DNA from 3 places in the Undibacterium sp. FW305-107 genome. Region 3 is predicted to be linked to each of the others. Evidence: predicted binding sites of a transcription regulator. Region 3 holds the regulator's gene; each other region holds the start of a gene.
What was found. The regulator sigma-54, encoded in region 3, starts transcription at its own class of promoters, with help from an activator protein. The targets are predictions, from matches to a motif close to TGGCANGNAANCTGCTTT.
Positions count from the first base shown of each region.

Region 1: the regulator sigma-54 is predicted to act here: its motif matches at 3,375-3,392, upstream of prpB (methylisocitrate lyase).
Region 2: the regulator sigma-54 is predicted to act here: its motif matches at 5,992-6,009, upstream of AC3WQT_RS17660 (pilin).

Region 1 covers NZ_JBYTAV010000002.1:55,876-63,674, forward strand. The annotation lists gene AC3WQT_RS04290 (GGDEF domain-containing protein) at 1-519, opposite strand, end outside; gene AC3WQT_RS04295 (chemotaxis protein CheC) at 519-1,130, opposite strand; gene AC3WQT_RS04300 (response regulator transcription factor) at 1,133-1,492, opposite strand; gene prpR (propionate catabolism operon regulatory protein PrpR) at 1,609-3,225, opposite strand; gene prpB (methylisocitrate lyase) at 3,433-4,323, shown strand; gene prpC (bifunctional 2-methylcitrate synthase/citrate synthase) at 4,409-5,557, shown strand; gene AC3WQT_RS04320 (GNAT family N-acetyltransferase) at 5,572-6,045, shown strand; gene acnD (Fe/S-dependent 2-methylisocitrate dehydratase AcnD) at 6,110-7,799, shown strand, end outside.
Region 2 covers NZ_JBYTAV010000007.1:347,824-355,622, forward strand. The annotation lists gene sucC (ADP-forming succinate--CoA ligase subunit beta) at 1-846, shown strand, start outside; gene sucD (succinate--CoA ligase subunit alpha) at 865-1,746, shown strand; gene AC3WQT_RS17640 (Stp1/IreP family PP2C-type Ser/Thr phosphatase) at 2,212-3,018, shown strand; gene AC3WQT_RS17645 (FHA domain-containing protein) at 3,048-3,656, shown strand; gene AC3WQT_RS17650 (pilin) at 4,096-4,563, shown strand; gene AC3WQT_RS17655 (pilin) at 5,059-5,526, shown strand; gene AC3WQT_RS17660 (pilin) at 6,057-6,524, shown strand; gene AC3WQT_RS17665 (pilin) at 6,680-7,141, shown strand.
Region 3 covers NZ_JBYTAV010000007.1:218,712-226,510, reverse strand. The annotation lists gene AC3WQT_RS17095 (monovalent cation:proton antiporter family protein) at 1-526, opposite strand, end outside; gene AC3WQT_RS17090 (KpsF/GutQ family sugar-phosphate isomerase) at 640-1,680, shown strand; gene AC3WQT_RS17085 (KdsC family phosphatase) at 1,680-2,222, shown strand; gene lptC (LPS export ABC transporter periplasmic protein LptC) at 2,219-2,863, shown strand; gene lptA (lipopolysaccharide transport periplasmic protein LptA) at 2,863-3,447, shown strand; gene lptB (LPS export ABC transporter ATP-binding protein) at 3,449-4,204, shown strand; gene AC3WQT_RS17065 (RNA polymerase factor sigma-54) at 4,216-5,706, shown strand; gene hpf (ribosome hibernation-promoting factor, HPF/YfiA family) at 5,814-6,161, shown strand; gene AC3WQT_RS17055 (enoyl-CoA hydratase/isomerase family protein) at 6,804-7,799, shown strand, end outside.

The DNA of each region.
Region 1 (7,799 bases), on a different contig from region 3:
CATTTTGTAGTGTTCATCAAAGAAGCGGCGGTTATAGATGCCAGTCAGACTGTCGGTGGTGGCTTCTCGCTTCAATGCTTCAGAGTGGGTACGCAGGATTTTTTCGCGTTTGATCGACGTGGTTGAATCACTGATCTGTATCAGGCACTGGCGTGCGCCATCTTCTGCAGCAATTGGTGTGATGGTGATGGATTGATCAATGCGTTTTTTTTCAATATCCTGTTCTCCACGTTGGAACAGGGGCAGTGGTGAACGGTGCAAGGCATTCGACAAGACTACGGGCAAGCCATAGCTCAGGGTATTGGTGATTGCACTCAGGATCGCACGGCTGGGTAATTCTTCAAAAGCTTCAGAAATCTGCCTGCCTATAGCCTGGCTGGCCGGGATGCCACTATATCTTTCTACCCAGCCGTTCCATAAAAGTATGGTCTGGTTGGTATCAAGCACTATCAACCCCAGGCTGATGGTATTTAATATCTCATCGACCCGGAAGGCAGAGGGAGGCATCAACTGTGCCATTAAACTACCCCCAGGAAGCGATCAAGCTGCGTCACCAAATCTGTCAGGGAAGTTGAGCTCAGCAAGAAAATCAAATGCCCTTCAGAATGCCGGCTCTCAATCGCGAGGTCAATATGTAGCAGCAGAACATAGGGTTGCTGTAGATCATTGCTGACACGGCGGAAGATTTCTTCCGTACTGGCCACAGAGTAATCCGGCAGAGAGCAATTCAGCGGTATATTCAACATATCTGCCATGGCCGACAGGCAGGCATTAAGGATGATATTGCCCAGCTCACACATGGCTTCCTGTTCAAACTCGGCCAGATCTTCCAGGCTGATTTGCGAGCCCATCATGTCGCGCACGATTTTCAGCGCATGTTCTTCAGTGAACAGCAGTATGGCTTCAGCTTCAAAAGAGCCGCTGAAGGTCTGGTGTACCGCACCAAAGCGATCATTTTGCAAACCCATGGACGAGACATCAATCTCTGAGGATTTGCGGATTTCAACTGAAGGGACTGACAGGCGAACTTCTTCACCGACAATGTCGCTGAGGCTGGCAGCAGCCCTGCCAGCACCGACATTGAATACCTCGCTTAGTGCATCGAGATGAAGTTCGGTCAGGGAATTCATTTTCAGCTCGCGAAATAATTGAGAACGATAGTGATGGACTTCTCAGTAACTGGTTTAGCCACGAAGATGGTACCTATGGAGGTGGCCCTGTTTTGCATGGTGTCTTGTACGTTCGCCGAAAAAATGGCGATGCGTACACCAGGATGTTGCTGCAAGATTTGCTCAGCAGCATCAGTTCCCAATATGCCCGGCATATTGATGTCCATGGTGCAAAAGTCTGGTTTGTTCTCTATGACTGACTTGATGGCTTCTTCGCCATTGCCAGCTTCAAAAAATTCCCAGTCTGGATGCACTGCTTTGACGTGCGCACGGATCACCATGCGAGAAACTTTACTATCGTCAACAATAAGTAGTTTTTTCATAATATATTTTATGCAAGATAATTGCACCCAAAGATTGTGAGTGACAGCGTAAATTCATTCTACCTTAGTGAGGCACAAAATTCGTGGTTCAGATGATCAATTAATGTTTCAAATGATTACGCTTTTTGCTTCAGGCGTCTCCACAAAGTCGTTCTGCTGATCCCCAGATAGTCCGCAGCCGCTTCGCGGTTGTGATTGAACCTTTCCATGACGGAATCCATTGACTCTGGCGCAGGTAAATTGCGGGCTGAATTGATGAATGTATTTGCAGTATCTGCCGGTGACTGATGCAGATCCAGTTCAGGCAGGATTTTTGCGACGAAGCCCGGTGTCAGGGCTTGCAGCGGCTCTGCTGCCAAAAACAGAGCCAGACGTTCCATGAGATTACGTAATTCTCTTACATTTCCTGGCCAGTTGTAGTCTTGCAGCAGCGTGACGCAACTACCTATTTCCGCATGCAGATTGGCGTGTGGCCTGACCCCCATGGCTGCCAGTGCATGTTTGAGACACCATTCAGCAAGGGGCAGCAAATCGTCGGGGCGCTGCCTTAATGCAGGCAGATGCAGACGCAATACGGCCAGACGAAAATACAGGTCAGCACGAAACTTTCCTTCTTTTACCTTGCTTTCCAGATCGCAATGAGTGGCGCTGATAATGCGTACATCCACAGGTATGGGGCGCATGCTGCCCACACGATTGATCTCGCGCTCTTCAAGTACGCGCAATAACCGGGTTTGCAAAGTCAGCGGCATTTCACCGATTTCATCCAGGAGTACCGTGCCTCTGTGGGCAATTTCAAATAAACCGGCGTGGCCGCCACGCTTGGAACCGGTAAAAGCACCTTCTTCATAGCCAAATAATTCAGATTCCAGCAAGCTTTCAGCGATGGCACCGCAATTTACGGCGACGAAGGGCTGGCGCGCCCGTGTGCTTTCCCTGTGTAGTGCCTGAGCCGCCAATTCCTTGCCAGTCCCGGTTTCACCTTGTAACAACACCGTTGCCGGGGAACGTGCAAATAAGGCGATGGACTTGCGGGTGGCTTGCATAAGGGCGGAGTCACCCCGCAAATCATTCAGACCATGCTTGGCGCGTAGTGATTCAGCTGCAGGGTGATGCCGTCCGCGGGCAGATTCCAGCCGTGTCAGACGGGCGATTTCGAGCGCGTCGTCAAAGGCTTGTCGTATTGACGTCGCGGAATACATGAAAATGCCAGTCAAGCCTGCTTCTTCAGCCAGGTCGGTGATCAGTCCGGCACCGACAATGACCTTGATCCCACTTGCTTTAAGTTCACTGATCTGGGCACGCGCATCTTCTTCGGTCACATAGGTACGCTGCTCCAGCGGGAAGCCGAAAGTCGTTTTGAAATCCGTCAGCTCAGGCATGGTCTCCTGGTAATTGATGAGGCCTATGGCAGGCGACACCTTGCGCGCCCTGGCCAGCGCCTGCATGACGTCAAAGCCGCTGGCCTTGGCGATGACGACCGGGACTGGCAGGCGGTTCTTGAGGTAGGCTCCATTCGAGCCTGCGGCGATGACTGCATCGCACCTCTCGGTTTGCAGACGTTCTTTCAGATATTGGGCAGCTTCTTCGAAACCCATGTGTATGGGCTCTATGTCAGCACTGACATCGTATTCGACCATGATGTCGCGGAACATGTCGAACAGGCGTGAGATGGACACCGTCCAGATGACTGGCTTGTCCTGATTATCGCGTATTGTCGGTGGATGTTTCATTAATGTTTCAACTGATGTTTCGATTCTCAATATGAAACGGTATTATGAAACAAAATTGAAGTCATGCACAGACTTTGTTCTGCCCTAAAAGAAAATAAGTGTTTGATTTATATGAGGTTGGCAAGGAAATGTCTTTGTCATCCTCAGGCTGGCACGCCGATTGCAATATGCAACCCAGAATCTGTTCATTAATCTGAAAGCATACACATGAGTACATACTCCGCAGGTGCCGCCTTCCGCAAGGCGATGCAGGAAGAATCCCCGCTGCAAGTCGTCGGTGCAATCAATGCCAACCATGCCTTACTGGCTAAACGTGCCGGTTTCAAGGCGATCTACCTTTCTGGCGGCGGCGTCGCTGCCGGTTCCCTGGGCTTGCCTGACCTGGGTATTTCCAATCTTGATGATGTCCTGACCGATGTACGCCGTATTACTGACGTTTGCGATCTGCCTTTGCTGGTCGATGTAGATACCGGCTTTGGTTCATCTGCCTTCAATGTGGCACGTACCGTCAAGTCCATGATTAAGTTCGGTGCTGCGGCTATCCATATCGAAGACCAGGTGGGCGCCAAGCGTTGTGGTCACCGCCCTGGCAAGGAAATCGTCAGCAAACAGGAAATGGTAGACCGCGTAAAAGCTGCCGTAGATGCGCGTACTGACGACAACTTCGTCATCATGGCGCGTACTGATGCGCTGGCAGTTGAAGGTCTGGAAGCCGCAATAGACCGCGCTTTGGCATGCGTAGAAGCTGGTGCTGACATGATTTTCCCGGAAGCGATTACTGAGCTGGCGATGTACAAGCAATTTGCCAATGCCGTCAAAGTACCTATCCTGGCAAATATTACCGAGTTTGGTGCGACGCCCCTGTTCTCCGTCGAAGAGCTGGCAGCGGTGGATGTAGGTCTGGTCTTGTATCCTTTGTCAGCTTTCCGTGCCATGAACAAGGCGGCAGAAAACGTCTATGGCGCGATACGTCGTGATGGTACGCAAAAGAATGTTGTCGATACCATGCAAACCCGTATGGAACTGTACGAGCGCATCAATTACCACGACTTTGAACAAAAGCTGGATGCACTGTTCGCACAGCAAAAAGCCAAATAATAATGATATAAGCTGTCCCACCCTTGTGCCACATCAAGCTGGCGGATGGGAACAGCCTTGAATATGAACCTCTGGAGAAATAATCATGACTGAAGCAGTTCCTTTCAAACCTAAGAAATCCGTCGCCCTGTCTGGCGTTACTGCTGGTAATACAGCCCTGTGTACCGTAGGCAAAACCGGTAATGACCTGCATTATCGCGGCTACGATATCCTGGACGTGGCTGACGCCTGCGAGTTTGAAGAAATTGCCCATTTGCTGGTCCATGGCAAATTGCCTACCGTCGCAGAATTGCGCGGCTACAAGGCCAAGCTGAAAGCCCTGCGCGGCCTGCCAGCGAATGTCAAGGCAGCACTGGAATGGTTGCCTGCATCATCTCACCCTATGGATGTCATGCGAACTGGTGTTTCTGCACTGGGCTGCGTATTGCCAGAAAAAGATGATCACAATAACCCTGGCGCACGCGATATCGCTGACCGTCTGATGGCTTCGCTGGGTTCCATGCTGCTGTACTGGTACCACTATAGCCATAATGGCAAACGCATAGAAACTGAAACCGATGATGAATCCATAGGCGGCCATTTCCTGCATCTGCTGCATGGTGAAAAACCAAGCGCTTCGTGGGAAAAAGCCATGCATACGTCGCTGATCCTGTATGCAGAACATGAATTCAATGCGTCCACGTTTACTGGCCGCGTTATCGCTGGCACAGGTTCAGACATGTATTCCGCCATCACTGGCGCGATTGGTGCCTTGCGCGGCCCTAAGCATGGCGGCGCAAATGAAGTCGCATTTGAAATCCAGAAGCGTTACGACAATCCTGATGAAGCAGAAGCCGATATCAAGAAGCGTGTAGAAAACAAGGAAGTCGTGATCGGCTTCGGTCATCCTGTGTACACCATCTCTGATCCACGCAACAAAGTCATCAAGGAAGTGGCGCGCAGCCTGTCCAAAGAAGCTGGCGCAATGAAGATGTTTGATATTGCTGAACGTCTGGAAACCGTGATGTGGGATATCAAAAAAATGTTCCCTAACCTGGACTGGTTCTCTGCTGTGTCATACCACATGATGGGCGTGCCGACTGCCATGTTCACGCCTTTGTTCGTGATTGCCCGTACTTCAGGCTGGGCGGCACACATTATAGAACAGCGTATCGATAACAAGATTATTCGTCCTAGTGCCAACTATGTTGGCCCCGAAGATCTGAAATTTGTTCCTTTGAATAAACGTAAGTAAGCAGAGGTTGCAATATGAAAGTGCAGGCAGATCTGTCCAGACTCAGCACCAGACGCGCTGCGAGGCAAGATCTGCCGCGCCTGCTGGAACTCATTGCCGATGATGATCTTGGCAAGAACCGTGAAGGCGTAGGCTCGGAGGACGCATGTTATGCCGAAGCTTTTGAGCGTATAACAGCCGATGACAATCAGTTTCTCATGGTGGCGGAACTGGATGGTCGCATCATCGCCATGCAGCAGGTCACTTTCATCCCTGGTCTGAGCAGGAAAGGTTCTACCCGCGCCATGATAGAAAGCGTGCGGGTCGATGGCTATCTGCGCGGGCAGGGCATAGGCCACTGGTTCATCGAGCAAGCCATAGCCCTGGCACGTGAGCGCGGTTGCCAGCTGGTGCAACTGACCAGCGACAAGAAACGCATACAGGCGCATAGGTTCTATGGAAGCATGGGCTTCACAGCATCACATGAAGGCTTCAAATTGCAACTCTGAACTGCTCTGAATCACCTTGAACTGCCCTGAACACCAAATACTAATATTTAAAAAATAGCGAGCCATGAATACTCAATTCCGCAAGCCACTACCTGGCACTACTCTGGACTACTTTGATACACGTGAAGCAGTAGATGCCATCGTGCCAGGCGCGTATGACAAGCTGCCATATACATCTCGCGTACTGGCAGAAAACCTGGTGCGCCGCTGCGACCCGGCTACGCTGACTGATTCATTGCGCCAGTTCATAGAACGCAAGCGCGACCTGGATTTTCCATGGTTCCCGGCGCGCGTAGTTTGCCATGACATTCTGGGCCAGACTGCGTTGGTTGATCTGGCTGGCTTGCGCGATGCGATTGCCCTGCAAGGTGGCGACCCGGCGCTGGTGAATCCCGTTGTACCTACCCAACTGGTGGTCGATCATTCGCTGGCGGTTGAATGCGGTGGTTTTGATCCCGACGCTTTCGACAAAAACCGTGCGATTGAAGACAGGCGCAATGAAGACAGGTTTGACTTCATTAACTGGACCAAGAAGGCATTCAAGAATGTTGATGTGATCCCGCCTGGCAATGGCATCCTGCACCAGATCAATCTGGAACGCATGTCGCCAGTCGTGCAGGTGACGGATGGCGTAGCCTATCCAGATACCCTGGTCGGCACAGACAGCCATACACCCATGGTCGATGCGCTGGGCGTCATTGCGATTGGCGTCGGTGGTCTGGAAGCGGAAAGTGTCATGCTCGGTCGTGCATCCTGGATGCGTTTGCCAGATATCATCGGTGTAGAGCTGACAGGCAAACCGCAGGAAGGTATCACCGCAACAGATACAGTGCTGGCATTGACAGAATTCTTGCGCAATCAAAAAGTCGTATCGTCCTATCTGGAATTTTATGGCGAAGGTGCATCCCACCTGACCCTGGGTGACCGCGCCACCATTTCCAACATGGCGCCTGAATTTGGTTCCACTGCGGCGATGTTTTACATTGATGAGCAAACCATCAAATACCTGAAACTCACAGGCCGTGATGATGAACTCGTCAAGCTGGTAGAAACCTATGCCAAAGAAACCGGCCTGTGGGCAGATACCCTGAAGAATGCTGAATATGAGCGCGTACTGAAGTTTGACCTGTCTTCCGTCGTGCGCAATATCGCTGGCCCATCTAACCCGCACAAGCGTGTGCCTACTTCAGAACTGGCAGCGCGTGGCATCAGCGGCACGGTAGAAAATGAGCCTGGCCTCATGCCTGATGGTGCCGTCATCATCGCTGCGATTACCAGCTGCACCAATACCAATAACCCGCGCAATATGGTGGCTGCCGGTTTGCTGGCACGCAATGCCAACAAACTTGGACTTACTCGCAAACCCTGGGTCAAGAGTTCACTGGCACCTGGTTCCAAGGCAGTGACCCTGTACCTCGAAGAAGCCAATCTCATGCCTGAGCTGGAGCAACTGGGCTTTGGCGTGGTGGCCTATGCCTGCACATCCTGCAATGGCATGTCGGGCGCGCTTGATCCTGTCATCCAGAAAGAAATCATAGACCGTGATTTGTATGCGACGGCTGTGTTGTCGGGTAACCGTAATTTCGATGGTCGTATCCATCCGTATGCACAACAGGCCTTCCTCGCTTCGCCACCGCTGGTAGTTGCTTATGCGATTGCTGGCACTATCCGTTTTGATATTGAGAAAGATGTACTGGGTCTGGATGCGGCAGGCAAGCCGGTGACTTTGAAAGACATCTGGCCGACTGACGAAG
Region 2 (7,799 bases), 130 kb from region 3:
TATGTCAGTATGGTCACTGACCGTATCAGCCAGCGCGTGGTCTTGATGGCCTCCAGCGAAGGCGGTATGGATATTGAAGAAGTAGCAGAAAAACATCCAGAACTGATTCACAACCTGGCAATCGATCCGACTGCTGGCTTGCAAGATGCTGAAGCGGATGACATTTCCCGCAAAATCGGTGTGCCAGAAGGCTCTATCGCTGACGCGCGTGTACAGTTGCAAGGTTTGTACAAAGCCTTCATGGAAACTGACTGCTCCCTGGCTGAGATCAATCCTTTGATCCTGACTGGCTCCGGCAAGGTTATTGCACTGGATGCGAAATTCAACTTCGACGCGAATGCATTGTTCCGTCAACCAGAAATCGTGGCTTACCGCGATCTGGATGAGGAAGATCCGGCTGAAATCGAAGCGTCCAAATTTGACCTGGCTTACATCTCCCTCGACGGCAATATCGGTTGCCTGGTCAACGGTGCTGGTCTGGCGATGGCAACGATGGATACCATCAAACTGTTCGGCGGCGAACCAGCCAACTTCCTCGACGTAGGTGGTGGCGCGACGGCAGAAAAAGTGACAGAAGCCTTCAAGATCATGTTGAAAAACCCAGGCCTGAAAGCCATCCTGGTCAACATTTTCGGCGGCATCATGCGTTGTGACGTGATCGCTGAAGGCGTGATCACTGCATCCAAGGCAGTTTCCCTGCAAGTACCACTGGTTGTGCGTATGAAGGGTACTAACGAAGACATCGGCAAGAAGATGCTGGCTGACTCTGGCCTGCCTATCATCGCGGCTGACACGATGGAAGAAGCAGCACAGAAGGTTGTTGCAGCTGCTGCAGCTCAAGCTTAATAATCGCAAGGAACAGATATGTCCATCCTGATCAATAAAGACACTAAAGTCATCACCCAAGGTATCACTGGCAAAACTGGCCAGTTCCATACTCGCATGTGCCGCGATTACGCAAACGGTAAAAACTGTTTCGTCGCTGGCGTGAACCCGAAAAAAGCTGGCGAAGATTTCGAAGGCATCCCGATTTTTGCTAACGTGACAGAAGCTAAAGCTGCTACTGGCGCGACAGTTTCCGTTATCTATGTTCCACCAGCAGGCGCAGCCGCTGCCATCTGGGAAGCCGTAGAAGCTGACCTGGACCTGGCAATTTGCATCACTGAAGGCATCCCTGTCCGTGACATGATGATGTTGAAAGACCGCATGGCTAAAGCCGGCAGCAAAACAAAATTGCTCGGCCCTAACTGCCCAGGTCTGATTACACCAGACGAAATCAAGATCGGTATCATGCCAGGCCATATCCACCGTAAAGGTCGTATCGGCGTGGTGTCCCGTTCCGGTACTCTGACTTATGAAGCAGTGGGTCAACTGACTGCGCTGGGTCTGGGTCAGTCTTCTGCTGTTGGTATTGGTGGCGACCCTATCAATGGTCTGAAACACATCGACATCATGAAGATGTTCAATGATGATCCAGATACTGATGCTGTCATCATGATCGGTGAAATCGGTGGCCCTGATGAAGCGAATGCTTCTTACTGGGTACGCGACAACATGAAGAAGCCGGTTGTTGGCTTCATCGCCGGTGTGACTGCGCCTCCGGGCAAGCGCATGGGCCATGCAGGCGCGCTGATCTCTGGTGGTGCTGATACGGCACAAGCCAAGCTCGACATCATGGAAGAATGCGGCATCAAGGCCACTAAAAACCCGTCAGAAATGGCGCGTTTGTTGAAAGCCATGCTGTAAGTTAAGCGCTGTAAAGCTGCTTAGCAAGAAAAAGAGTCGCAAATTTTGCGACTCTTTTTTATTTATGCCTGGGTTTCTTGTGGATATCCGTGCAAATAGATTTCCTTAATGTTAAGCTTAAACATACGTAGCCATTGGCTATTAAATTGTGTATGTTTGGCTTAACTGATTATTTAGCTTATTGTGTAAATAATTTGTGAAGGGCCAGGTCAGAGAACAAATTTAAAAAATATAGGTAGAGACAGAAGAAGAGGATTTACGCAAAATTATCAGGCAACTCCCAAGCGGCAGTATTTTTAAAATACGGTCGCGCAGTCGCATAGTCGCACCAAAGGCGGGTTTGCAAAGTAAGACTGGTTGTTTTGCTTAAGCTCTCATTAAGATAATCCGAATATAAGATAACTTCAAAATCTTATCTAATTAATATAAATTTATTCACTCCAGGATTTATCCCAGCGTTTATTGATGCCATACCAGCGCGTATTAACATTTGCTGCCCTATCTGATACGGGCTTAGTCAGGTCGCACAACGAAGATGCCATCATCGTTTGTGCCGACTATGGCTGTGCGGTCCTGGCTGATGGCATGGGGGGATATAACGCGGGCGAAGTCGCCAGCGCCATGACCGCCCAAATCATCGCTGAATATTTATGTAGCAAGATGGATGCCATCTGGTTTCCATCCATGGGGCCAAGGCCATTGGCGATGGCGCGCTGGATCACCGAGTCGGTCGAGCTGGCTAATCGCAACGTCTTGTATACGGCGCAAACCAATCCAGAATGCGCAGGCATGGGTACCACGGTGGTGGTGGCATGTTGTTTGCAAGATAAGCTCCTGCTGGCGCACGTCGGGGATTCCCGTGCTTATCGCTATCGCTCAGGCGTATTGACACGCCTGACGCAGGATCATTCCGTGCTGCAGGAGCAAATTAATGCCGGACTGGTTACTGAAGAAGAAGCACGTTATTCTTCTATTAAGAATCTGATTACCAGGGCGGTCGGTACACTGGCTGAGGTGCACACGGAGTTGCATACGCACCATACTGAAGAAGAAGATTTGTATCTGATGTGCTCAGATGGATTGACCGATATGCTTGGGCATGATGAAATCCAATCCTTGATCAGACAGTACGAGTCTGACCTTGACCGTTGTGCCGAAGCGCTGATCGATGGTGCCAAGGACAGGGGGGGGCTGGATAATATTTCAGTTGTCCTGTTCCGCCTGGTCAACGAAGAAAACAAGTCCTGGCTGCAAAGAACATTTACCCGGTAGGTCGGGGGTTATGAATTGATGAGAGATTTATGGCGAAAATTATCGTCACCTTTAATGGTTTGGTTCAGCAAGAAATCACTATCAGTAAATCACGCCTCACGGTAGGTCGGCGCCCTAGTAATGATATTGTCATCGATCACCTGACGGTCAGCGGTCAGCATGCCGCGATAGATACCTCTTCCAATGGTTCTTTTGTACTTGATCTTGGTAGCACTAACGGCACCATGGTGAATGCACAGCCTGTCAAAAAACACCTGTTGCAGCATGATGATGTCATCGACATCGGTAAATACAAACTGCGGTTTCAGGTAGAAGAGTCAGGCAAGCAGACTTTTGTACCTGAGCCAGGCCAGGTGCAACCGGCTTCTGTCGATAAGCCCAGGGCCAAGATCAAGGTCATGACCGGCCCTAATTCAGGTAAGGAACTCAACCTGATCAAGGCTGTTACAACAATAGGCAGCCCTGGCACCCAGGTTATTGCTATTACCCAGCAGGGCAAGGACTATGTCATCGCCCAGGTAGAAGGCAGTGCATCGGCCACAGTCAATACCCAGTCCATCAAGGACAAACCACACACCCTCAAGCATGCAGACATGATAGAGCTGGCAGGGACAAAAATGGCCGTGATTTTCTATTAATCAGATGCTATATCCCTGATCCCTGCCAGCGTTTATGCGGCAGGGATAGCTCAAGTCTCACGACCTGATTTTCCGCGCTACTATTTTCTGAGCAGTAATTATTGTCAGCCCTGTCCAAGTGCATTTGCGTGCACACGTGTGCAACGTAGTTCTGGCGCCAAGAAATATTCTTTTCAAATTTGTATCAAGTCTTGAAACAATTTTTTACATGACTGACAGACTTGTCAGTCGTCTTTGTGATCTGACACAAACATTGACAAATATTAGCATGGATAAAATGTCAACTATTGACGCATTTCGTCACTTCTTGTCCGATGATTCATGAAACTTACGATTTCCGCATAAGAAAATGCGTAGTTGCCCAGTAAACAAAAACTGGCACGGTGATTGCTACATGTGAAGCGTAGTTCCTGATTTCAACTTTTTCCTGGAGTTCATAATGAAAGCTATCCCTAAACAGCTGCAACGCGGCTTTACACTGATCGAATTGATGATTGTTGTTGCAATTATCGGTATCTTGGCTGCGATCGCAATCCCTCAGTATTCTGATTACACATCCCGTACTCGTGCTGCTGGCGCGATTGCAGAGTTGGACAGCTTGAAATCTGCCATGTCTATCTGCTTCCAAAACGAAGGTGCATGGACTAACTGTACAACAATGGGCTCTAATGCTATCCCTACTGTAGTTACTTCCAAGTTCCTGACAACAGCTGCTCCTGCTATCACTGCTGGTACTGGCGTTATCACTCAAGCTGCAACTGGCGCTACAACCAGTGCTGGCGTAGCCCTGGGTGCAGTATTGACACCATCTACATTGTCTGGTCAGGCAAATATGCTGTGGACAACATCCAGCACAATCTGCGATCCAGTTCGTGGTCTGAAAAGCGGTCAAGGCGGTTGCCCATAATCACATCAGTGATTTCAAAAAAGCCCGGTTTGCCGGGCTTTTTTGTTTATGAATGGATGTGAAATTATATTTAAATGGTCGTGCTGCTTACATCGATCGAATTGAGACGACCACTAGCTTGTAACGCTAAGGCCTCTTTTCAGTATGCCAACGATATAGCCGTTCATTAAGGTAATGCCTTCAATGTCTGGTGGAATTTTCTATCCAGCCATTTCCCATAGGGTAATAAAATTGAGAGATGGCAGTAGTTTTCTCTGCGAGCAGGGAAAGTGATGTGTCAGGCGCTCAAAGTTGGTTGAATTTTGTAGGTCAACAAGATGCCGATTGCATCAAAAAAATGATGCTCTTGATTGGCAGTATCGCCGACTGTTGACCACTTCTGAAATAAAGAATGCCGTTCAGCAGTTATTTTTGTTTTTGTTAAATCACTACTGGCATAGATCTTGCATTTTTTTTGCTTTAGGATCCCATGTTATTTTTTTATAGGAGTTGTTCATGAAAGCTATGCCCCAAAAGTTGCAACGCGGCTTCACATTGATCGAATTGATGATTGTTGTTGCAATTATCGGTATCTTGGCTGCGATCGCTATTCCCCAGTATTCTGATTACACATCCCGTACGCGTGCGGCTGGTGCGATTGCAGAGCTGGACAGCCTGAAATCTGCAATGGCTATTTGCTTCCAAACCACAGGTACATGGACTGGCTGCACAACAATGGGCTCTAATGCTATCCCTACTGTAGTTACTTCCAAATTCCTGACAACAGCTGCTCCTGTTATCACTGCTGGTACTGGCGTTATCACTCAAGCTGCAACGGGTGCTACAACCAGTGCTGGCGTAGCCCTGGGTGCCATACTGACACCATCTACATTGTCCGGTCAGGCAAATATGCTGTGGACAACATCCAGCACAATTTGCGATCCAGTTCGCGGTCTGAAAAGTGGTCAAGGCGGTTGCCCATAATCACATCAGTGATTTTTAAAAAAGCCCGGAGCGAAGTGACCTCCGGGCTTTTTTTATGAATGGATGTGAAATTATATTTAAATAGTCGCACTGCTTACACTGATCGAATTGAGACGACCATTAGCTTGTAACGCTAAGGTCTCTTTTCAGTATGCCAACGATATTGGCGTTAATTAAGTAATGCCTTCAATGCCTGGTAGAATTTTTTACCAGGCCATTTTTCATAGCGCAACGAGTTTGAGTTACTGCGAAGTCACCGTAGCAACGATGGCAGTTTTCCTCTGTGAGCAAGGGACAAGTGCTGCGCCCAGCGTTCTAAGCTGGTTGATTCTTGCATTTCAATAAAAAAGTGATTAGCATTATCAAACAGATGTCGCTAATTAGCAGCATCGCCAGCTGTTTACCAATCCTGAACTGAAGAAACCATTCAGCAATTTTATTTTTGCTGTTATTTCAAGTCATTGCTGGCATAAATTCTGCATATTTTTTCGTTGTAGTACCTCATGTTAATTTTTTTTTAGGAGTTTCTCATGAAAACTATACCTCAAAAGTTGCAACGCGGCTTTACACTGATCGAATTGATGATTGTTGTTGCAATTATCGGTATCTTGGCTGCGATCGCTATTCCTCAGTATTCTGATTACACATCCCGTACGCGTGCAGCTGGCGCGATTGCAGAGCTGGACAGCCTGAAATCTGCCATGTCTATCTGCTTCCAAAACGAAGGTGCATGGACTAACTGTACAACAATGGGCTCTAATGCTATCCCTACTGTAGTTACTTCCAAGTTCCTGACAACAGCTGCTCCTGCTATCACTGCTGGTACTGGCGTTATCACTCAAGCTGCAACGGGTGCTACAACCAGTGCTGGTGTAGCTCTGGGTGCCGTACTGACACCATCTACATTGTCTGGTCAGGCAAATATGCTGTGGACAACATCAGGCACAATCTGCGATCCAGTTCGCGGCTTGAAAAGCGGTCAAGGCGGTTGCCCATAATCACATCAGTGATTCTTAAAAAAGCCCGGGTTCAGTTCAAACTGACCCGGGCTTTTTTTAATATAATTTTGCTTCTTTTGCATTGAGAATTCAAGTTGCCCACTAGATATGTTGTCAGGGTATGATAAGCAAATGATCAAAGACAAAGAAGCAATATGAGATCCCAATTGAAAAAACTGGAAAAAGGATTCACCCTCATCGAGTTGATGATCGTTGTGGCTATTATTGGTATTCTGGCCTCGATTGCCTTGCCTCAGTACAGCGACTATACATCCCGTACCAGGGCAGCAGGCGCGATTGCCGAATTGCATAGCTTGAAGACAGCAATGTCACTCTGTTTTCAAACTGACGGGACGTGGACAGGTTGTACAAGCATGGGGAGCAATGGAATACCCACTGTTGTTACATCCAAATTTCTGACAGGGGCAGCTCCGGCTATCGCGGGTACGGGCGCTATTACTCAAGCGACTACGGGTGCGACAACCAGTGCAGGCACCGCTTTGTCTGTAACACTGACGCCGTCGACTTTGTCTGGTCAGGCGAATATGTTGTGGACTGCTTCTGGCACTATCTGTGATCCCGTCCGTGGCTTGAAAGCAGGCCAGGGCGGATGCTGATCAGTCTCTCATTTCACGGATAAGAGTGAACGCAAGAGTTCTGTGCTGAACCGTTTGCTATATGCGTTTATGGATACAGCGAAGAATTTGGCTCGAGGTTTTCGACACATCCGTATTGATTGAGGCAGGAAAATTCTGGTTTTAGTATCGCGATGAAGTTTTTGGTGTAGTCGTTCAGCAAAATAGCCTTAAATGGTCTTGTGCCAGGAAAATCCATGAGCTGCTTATCACACAATTATTCTTGTTTGACAGCTGCCTTGAACTACCTCAGTGTTCGTAAATGAAAAAACTCCAAAAGCTATTCATTAACCTTTGGAGTTCAATTTGTTTTTTTAATTTCAGGTAGTCTCGGCAGTGACCATGCATGAACTAATTACTGAAGAATTGGCCTGATACTGGCAAATTTCTGAATTAAAAAACAGAGCTAATCATATACATGCAAGCATGGTTTGCAATTACTCAAGAGATTTGAGAGTCTATTTCTCAAGGTCAGTATTTGTCTTTTTTAGTTTTGGTAGGCGTGACTGACTGCTGACAAGTAAGGTAAGTGACTTTTCAACCCATCACACTCAATGTGTTGAGCCAGTATGCCGAATAGTAGAACTCATTTCATAAATAGGATGAGTGCGAACAAGACGATTTGGGATGCAGTGCAAGG
Region 3 (7,799 bases):
CCAGTGCTGGCACCAGGATCAGCAGTGGTACCACGGCCAGATCCTGAAACAGCAGCACGCTGATGATTTGCCGGCCATGCAAACTTTCCAGCTCCAGCCTTTCCGTGAGCATTTTGGACACAATCGCCGTTGATGACATGGCCAATGCGCCGCCCAGGGCAAATGAGGCTTCCCAACTGATCTGGAACAGGCTGGGCAGCCAGCGGCTGGCTACCCAGCCAAATACCATACTGGTCAGTATGGTGACCAGTACCTGTGCCATCCCCAGGCCAAATACCGCCTTGCGCATGGCCATGAGCTTGGACAGGGAAAATTCCAGTCCTATGGAAAACATCAGGAAAACCACGCCAAACTCGGCAAGTTCGTGGGTAACGGCGCTTTCTTCTGCCATGCCGAAACCGTGCGGGCCTATGAAAATACCAACCACCAGATAACCCAGCATGGGCGGCAGTTGCAGCATACGGAATGCGACCACGCCCAATACGGCAGCAGCCAGCAATAAAAGTGTGGTGTCCAGTCCTGTCATGCCGCCTATTATTGCCGATTTATCGCCCTGCTATCCTGCTTTTGGGCAAACATTATTCATTACGTTACAACTGGCAAAGTTTTTGCTTTGAGGATTTCGTTTATACTTCCGGCATGAATGAACTGAATGCACCTTTAACTTTTAAACAAGTACCCACGACAGACGCAGCTGTCGCAGCACAGCGCGCCCTGAAACTGGCTTGTGAAACCCTGCAAATCGAGGCTGACGCCCTGCTTGCCCTGCAAAAACGCCTGGGTAATGGCGATGCTGCCGGCTTTTCCCAGGCTGTCAGCATGTTGTTGGCATGCCACGGTCGGGTCGTGGTTTCTGGCATAGGCAAGTCTGGTCATATTGCGCGCAAGATTGCGGCGACCTTTGCGTCTACCGGCACCCCATCGTTTTTTGTCCATCCGGCTGAGGCTGCGCATGGCGACCTGGGCATGGTGACACCGCAGGATGTATTTATCGCCATCTCTTATTCTGGCGAAGCATCTGAACTGATGTCCATCCTGCCCATCATCAAGCGCCTGGGTGTCAAGCTGATCGCCATGACGGGCAACCCGGAATCCAGTCTGGGTAAGCTGGCAGATATACATTTGAACCTGCACGTGGACAAAGAAGCCTGCCCGCTCAATCTGGCACCAACCGCCAGCACTACGGTGACGCTAGCGCTGGGTGATGCCCTGGCTGTGGCGGTACTGGATGCACGCGGCTTTCGTGAAGAAGACTTTGCCCGCTCCCACCCCGGTGGCTCGCTGGGCCGCCGTTTGCTGACCCATGTCAGGGATGTCATGCGTGTTGAAGAAGCCATACCGCAAGTCGGCCCGGAAACCAGCCTGAAAACTGCACTGCTCGAAATTACCAAAAAAGGCATGGCGATGACTGCCGTGGTGGATGAGCACCAGCATGTACTGGGCATTTTCACCGATGGCGACTTGCGTCGCCTGATGGACGGCACGCGTGACTTTACCCAGTTGCGCATAGCCGATGTCATGAATCATGCGCCGCGTCGCATACGTCCTGAACAATTGGCGGTAGAAGCTGTCGAAGTCATGGAAACTTACCGCATCAACCAGTTGCTGGTCGCTGACGACAGCGGCAAGCTGGTGGGTGCCTTGCATATACATGACCTGACCAGGGCCAAGGTGATTTGATGGACATAGAAATAGCAACAGAAAAGGCCATAACAGCGGCCAGTAAGATCAGACTCATGATCTTTGATGTGGACGGTATTCTGACCGACGGCAGCCTGTATTTTGGCCCCGAAGGTGAAATGATGAAGTGCTTTAATGTGCTGGACGGGCAAGGTATCAAACTCTTGCAACAGGCAGGCATCATCACGGCCATCATCAGCGCAAGACAATCGGCCATCGTCAGCAAGCGTGCTGCTGATCTTGGCATCAGCCACGTCAGCCAGGGCGTCCATGACAAGAAGAGTGCATTCCTGGGACTGCTGGAGAGGCTGGATATTCCCGCACAAGAATGCGGCTTTATCGGTGACGACGTGATTGATTTGCCGATACTGACCAGGGTCGGCTTTGCAGCCAGCGTACCGAATGCCCATGCCGAAGTACAACAGCGCGTGCCATACATCACCAAGGCCAATGGCGGCCAGGGTGCAGCGCGCGAAGTCTGCGACTTCATCCTGCGCGCCCAGGGTAAATATGAACAGGCTTTACAAGCATATCTGACATGAAACCCCAAATGACCATAGACCGCTTCCGCATCTGGCTGGCCGTGATCCTGCTGGGCGTGATCACCATGGGCACCATCTGGGTCATGGAAGTCATACGCCGTCATGCCGATGATGAGCAAAACCGCAGTTCGGCCAGATCAGCACCTGATTACTATGTGGAGAAATTCAATTTCATCCGTCTGTCAAATAATGGCAAGGCCAATTACCACATCACCGGCGACAGCCTCGTGCATTTGCCACGTACCGACAATATAGAAATCAAGCACCCGCAGATCAATAGTTTTGACCAGGACAGGCCGCCCCTGCATCTGCGTGCTGACCTGGCTGTAGTGTCACAAAAATCATCACTGGTCACACCCAGGCGCGAACATGACGAAGTCCATCTGCATGACAATGTCAGTATGGAAAGACCTGAGGGTCTGAGTTCACAGTTCGTGCGCGTGGAGTCAGATTATCTTTTGCTATTGCCGGATGATGATATCGTGAAAACCGATAAACCCATTTCGGTCACGACGGGAAAACTAAGCTCTACAGCAACAGGCATGATTGCCAATAATTCTACTCAAAGCCTGGCGATGCTGAGCAAGGTCCACATTCAACTCAAGAAGCGTGAACCGGCTCCCAAAGCCAGCACAAAATAATGAAGAAAGCGAATATGCGTATGATCAATACACCATTCAGCGTCGCCCGCTTATTGGGCCTGGCCTTTCTGAGCCTGGCCTGCGTTTCTGCCCATGCAGAAAAAGCCGACAGTAATAAAGAGACCATCATCGAAGCCGGTTACGGCGAGAGTGATGGCAAGACCAGTGTGCGCAGATTGTCCAAGGGTGTCTCTTTGGTACGTGGCACACTCAACGTCAAGGCAGAAAATGCCGTGGTTACTGAAGCGCCTAATGGTGACCAGTTCGTCGTCCTCACCGGTGGCAGCAACCGCAAGGTCACCTTCCGCCAGAAACGTGATGGCGGCCCGGACCTGTGGGTGGATGGTGAGGCTGACCGCGCTGAATACAATCAGAGTACAGAAATCGTCAAGTTCATTTCCAAGGCCAAGGTGCGCTACCTGGAAGGTAAACGGGTCACCCAGGAACAGGAAGGCGAATACCTGTCTTACGACAGCAAAAATGACTTTTTCATCGGCACCAATTCGACCAGTGGCCAGCATGTGGATGGCTCTGGCAGCCTGAAAATCATCTTGCAACCAAAACCAGAAAAACAGGCTAATTAAGATGACAGCACAGTCCAGCAGCACCTTGCTCGTCAAGGGCCTGCAAAAGCGCTATGGCGCGCGCCAGGTGGTGCGCGATGTTTCCCTGCTATTGAAAAGTGGCGAGGTAGTGGGTTTGCTGGGGCCGAATGGCGCAGGCAAGACCACCTCGTTTTACATGATCGTGGGCCTGGTGCCTTCCGACGCCGGGGATATCACGATTGATGACGTGAATATCTCGCAACTGCCTATCCATGAGCGTGCAGTACTGGGTCTGTCTTACCTGCCCCAGGAAGCTTCGGTATTCCGTAAACTGACGGTGGAAGACAATATCCGCGCCGTACTCGAATTGCAAAAAGACAGTGAAGGCAAATATCTCGGTGCCAAGAAAATTGAGCAAAGGCTCAATGCCCTGCTGGCAGATTTGCAGATAGAAAAGATACGTGAAAGCCAAGCACTATCACTCTCAGGTGGTGAACGCCGTCGTGTCGAAATTGCCCGCGCGCTGGCGACCAACCCACGCTTTGTCTTGCTGGATGAACCCTTTGCCGGCGTTGACCCGATTGCCGTCATCGAAATTCAACGCATTGTGCGCTTCCTCAAGGAACGCGGCATCGGTGTGCTGATCACCGACCATAATGTGCGCGAGACCCTGGGCATCTGCGATCACGCCTATATCATCAACCAGGGTGCGGTACTTGCCAGTGGCAAGCCTGACGACATCATACAAAATGAATCTGTACGTCGCGTTTATCTCGGAGAACACTTCCGGATGTGACGGGAATCATCATGAAACAAAGCCTGCAACTACGTACCTCACAACATCTGGCCCTGACGCCGCAATTGCAGCAATCAATACGATTATTGCAGTTATCGACTTTGGAATTGCATCAGGAGCTGGAGACGCTGCTGACCGATAACCCCATGCTGGAACGCGTCGATGATCCGCTCGATCACGCCGTGCGCCTGCTGGCAGACGGTGCCATCAATACCAGCAGCACCTCTGCCGATGCTGGCATGGAAGCACCCGCAGCAAGAGACGACAGCGACAAGTCTGCAGAACCTGCGGCGGCTGATGCTGAAACCGTCATCAGCAATGACAGCACCACCTCCAGTGAAGAAGACTGGGGTTTTGATGACGTGCAGCATGGCAGCAAGTCTGGCGATGATGAAGATGGCCGCCCACAACTGGGCGCAGCCCATGTCACCCTGCGTGAACACCTGCTGGAACAGATGCGCCTGAACCTGCGCGAGCCGCGTGACCGAGCCCTGGTCGAGCTGATGATAGATGCGCTTGACAGCAACGGTTACCTGACTGAAACCTTGGATGAAATACATGCCAGTTTGCCACTGGAATTGTTCGTAGAACCAGAAGAACTGGCTTTTGCCCTGAACATGCTGCAGAGCTTTGACCCTGCCGGTGTTGGTGCGCGCAGCCCTTCAGAATGCCTGGCACTGCAAATCAGGCGCTTGCCCAAGATTGCTTTTGTCACGCGCAGGCTGGCGTTGCAAATTGTTGAAACGCAACTGAGTTTATTTGCGCAAAGAGATTTCACAAAACTCAAGAAAATACTCGACTGTGATGACGAAGATTTGCGCGATGCACAAACGGTCATCCGTATGTGCAAACCCAGACCCGGCATCGCTTTTGCTGCCGATGAATCTGACTATGTTGTACCAGACGTCATCGTCAGAAAATCCGGTAACGGCTGGCAAGTCATGCTGAATCAGGATGTCATGCCCAGGCTGCGGGTAAGCAGTATGTATGCCAACATCATGAAGCAAAATCGCGGCGAGGCAGGCATGGGTGCGCAACTACAGGAAGCACGCTGGCTCATCAAGAATATGCGGCAACGCTTCGAGACCATATTGCGCGTTGCACAAGCGATAGTCGAAAGGCAACGCAATTTTTTCACGCACGGTGCTGTTGCCATGCGCCCCCTTGTTTTGCGCGAAATTGCTGATACACTAGGATTACACGAGAGCACTATCTCACGTGTAACAACCCAAAAATACATGTTGACCCCACATGGCATGTTTGAGTTGAAGTACTTTTTCGGCAGCCATGTCGCGACGGAAACAGGGGGTGAAGCATCTTCCACCGCGATACGTGCACTCATCAAGCAGCTGATAGGAGCAGAAGACCAGAAAAGCCCACTCTCTGATAGCAAAATTGCAGACATGCTGGGTGAACAGGGCATGGTAATTGCCCGACGGACAGTTGCCAAATACCGTGAAGCCCTCAAAATCCCCCCAGTGAGTTTGCGTAAATCTTTGTAAGCAGTCCTTGTAATCACGGTTTGAATTGCTATATATGATTTAGCTCAAGGCAAATAAATGCCAGGAGCTTATCGTTACAGCAAGTAACATCACTATAGGAGCACAGTATGAATCTCACCATCAGTGGACACCACGTCGAAGTAACTCCTGCAATTCGTGAATATGTACATACCAAACTAGAACGTATCAGGCGGCATTTCGACCAGGTCATTGATATCGCCGTCATCCTGACGGTGGACAAGCTCCGGGAAAAGGAAAAACGACACAAAGCCGACATTAATTTGCATATCAGCGGTAAAGATATCCACGTTGAAAGTCTGGCGCATGATCTGTATGCGGCCATTGATGCACTGGTAGACAAACTGGATCGCCAGGTCATCAAGCATAAAGATAAAATGCAAGACCATCAGCACGACGCCATCAAGCACATACCTGATCCGGCATCGGCTTCATAAGACCCCAGTCCTTACCCGAACAGGGTTGTGGACATCCAAAACAAGGACGCTAGAAAGCGTCCTTTTTGTTGGGCGAATGGTTTTGATGTTGATAATTTACATCATCATTCGCTGAATTACTCTGCGACAATCCGTACACATAATAACCGTCATTCCAGCGTGCTTTTAGCTGGAATCCAGCGGCGTTCGTTATATGCCGTGGCTCTTGTTGCAAGTGGCACTTTGACTAAAACGTTTACCCTCCGTGGATACAAGCCGGGTCTCGGCCCGGCAGCCGAAATACTTTCTTTGCGTCGCCAAAGAACGTATTCAAAGAAAGGCGACCCAGGCGTCGTCGCCCCCTGAAGGGGGGGTTCCCGTTTGTGCTGTACAAAAAATGGGAAGGCCCGAAACTCGCTTCGCTCAAACAGCGGTCCTTCTTAATCCATTTTCTGTACAGCACAAACGGCGTCGACACATGGGAACTGCTAACGTCAAAAACAACAGCAACATCAAACCCAAAGTCAAACCCAAAGTCAAACCCAACAGCAACGAGCATGCAGTCCTTACGCTATTTCCTCATAAGCATAGACACCCCGTGACGACCAAGCCTGACAAAGTTAAAATAGCAGCTTCATCCCCTACCCTGCATAGTCAACCACCATGAGCGAATTTGTACTTACCTCCGTCAAGAACAATATAGGCTACATCACCCTCGACAGACCCAAAGCATTGAACTCGCTGTCTCTCGATATGGTAAGAGCGCTGACGACGACCTTGCTGGCCTGGCAGGATGATCAGAATGTGCGTGCGGTGTTTATCCATAGCAGCAGCGAGAAGGCATTTTGTGCTGGTGGTGATATCCGTTTTTTCTATGATGTGGGTACAGCCACACCCAAAGGTGACTCAGCCTTGCTGGAAGATTTTTTCACTGAAGAATATGCCTTAAACCATTTAATTCATTTCTATCCAAAACCCTATATCGCGCTGATGAATGGCGTGGTCATGGGTGGTGGCATGGGTATTGCGCAAGCAGGTGAAGACTGTCGTTTGCGCATCGTCACGGAGCGTACCAAGATGGCGATGCCGGAAGTGAATATTGGTCTTTTCCCTGATGTGGGCGGCGGTTATTTCCTGTCGCGTACTGATGGTGAAATTGGTACTTACCTGGGATTGACTGGTGAAATCATCACCGCTGCGGATGCCATTTATGCAGGGCTGGCGGATGTCTATATTCCCACAACTGAAATACCTGCACTGATGAATTTGCTCAGTGAAAGTACGGCCACAGACTTGCATCTGGTAATACGCGATTTTGCTGCGACTTTTGCAGACCAGGCAAAACCGGACACCAGCAAACTGGCTGCACAACACGCCATCATCAACGACATTTTCGCAGGCGATAGCGTTACTGCGATCTGTGAAAAACTACAACAAGACAACAGCGACTTCGCCCAGCAGACCCTGGCCACCATGCAAAAGCGTTCACCACTACTGATGTCAGTCACACTGGAACAACTGCGCCGCAGTAAAGGCATGACAGTATCGGCCTGCCTGCGCATGGAAAGAAACATGGTACGTCATTGCTTCAAGCATGGCGAAGTGCTGGAAGGTGTGCGAGCCCTGGTGGTAGACAAAGACAATACACCACGCTGGTCA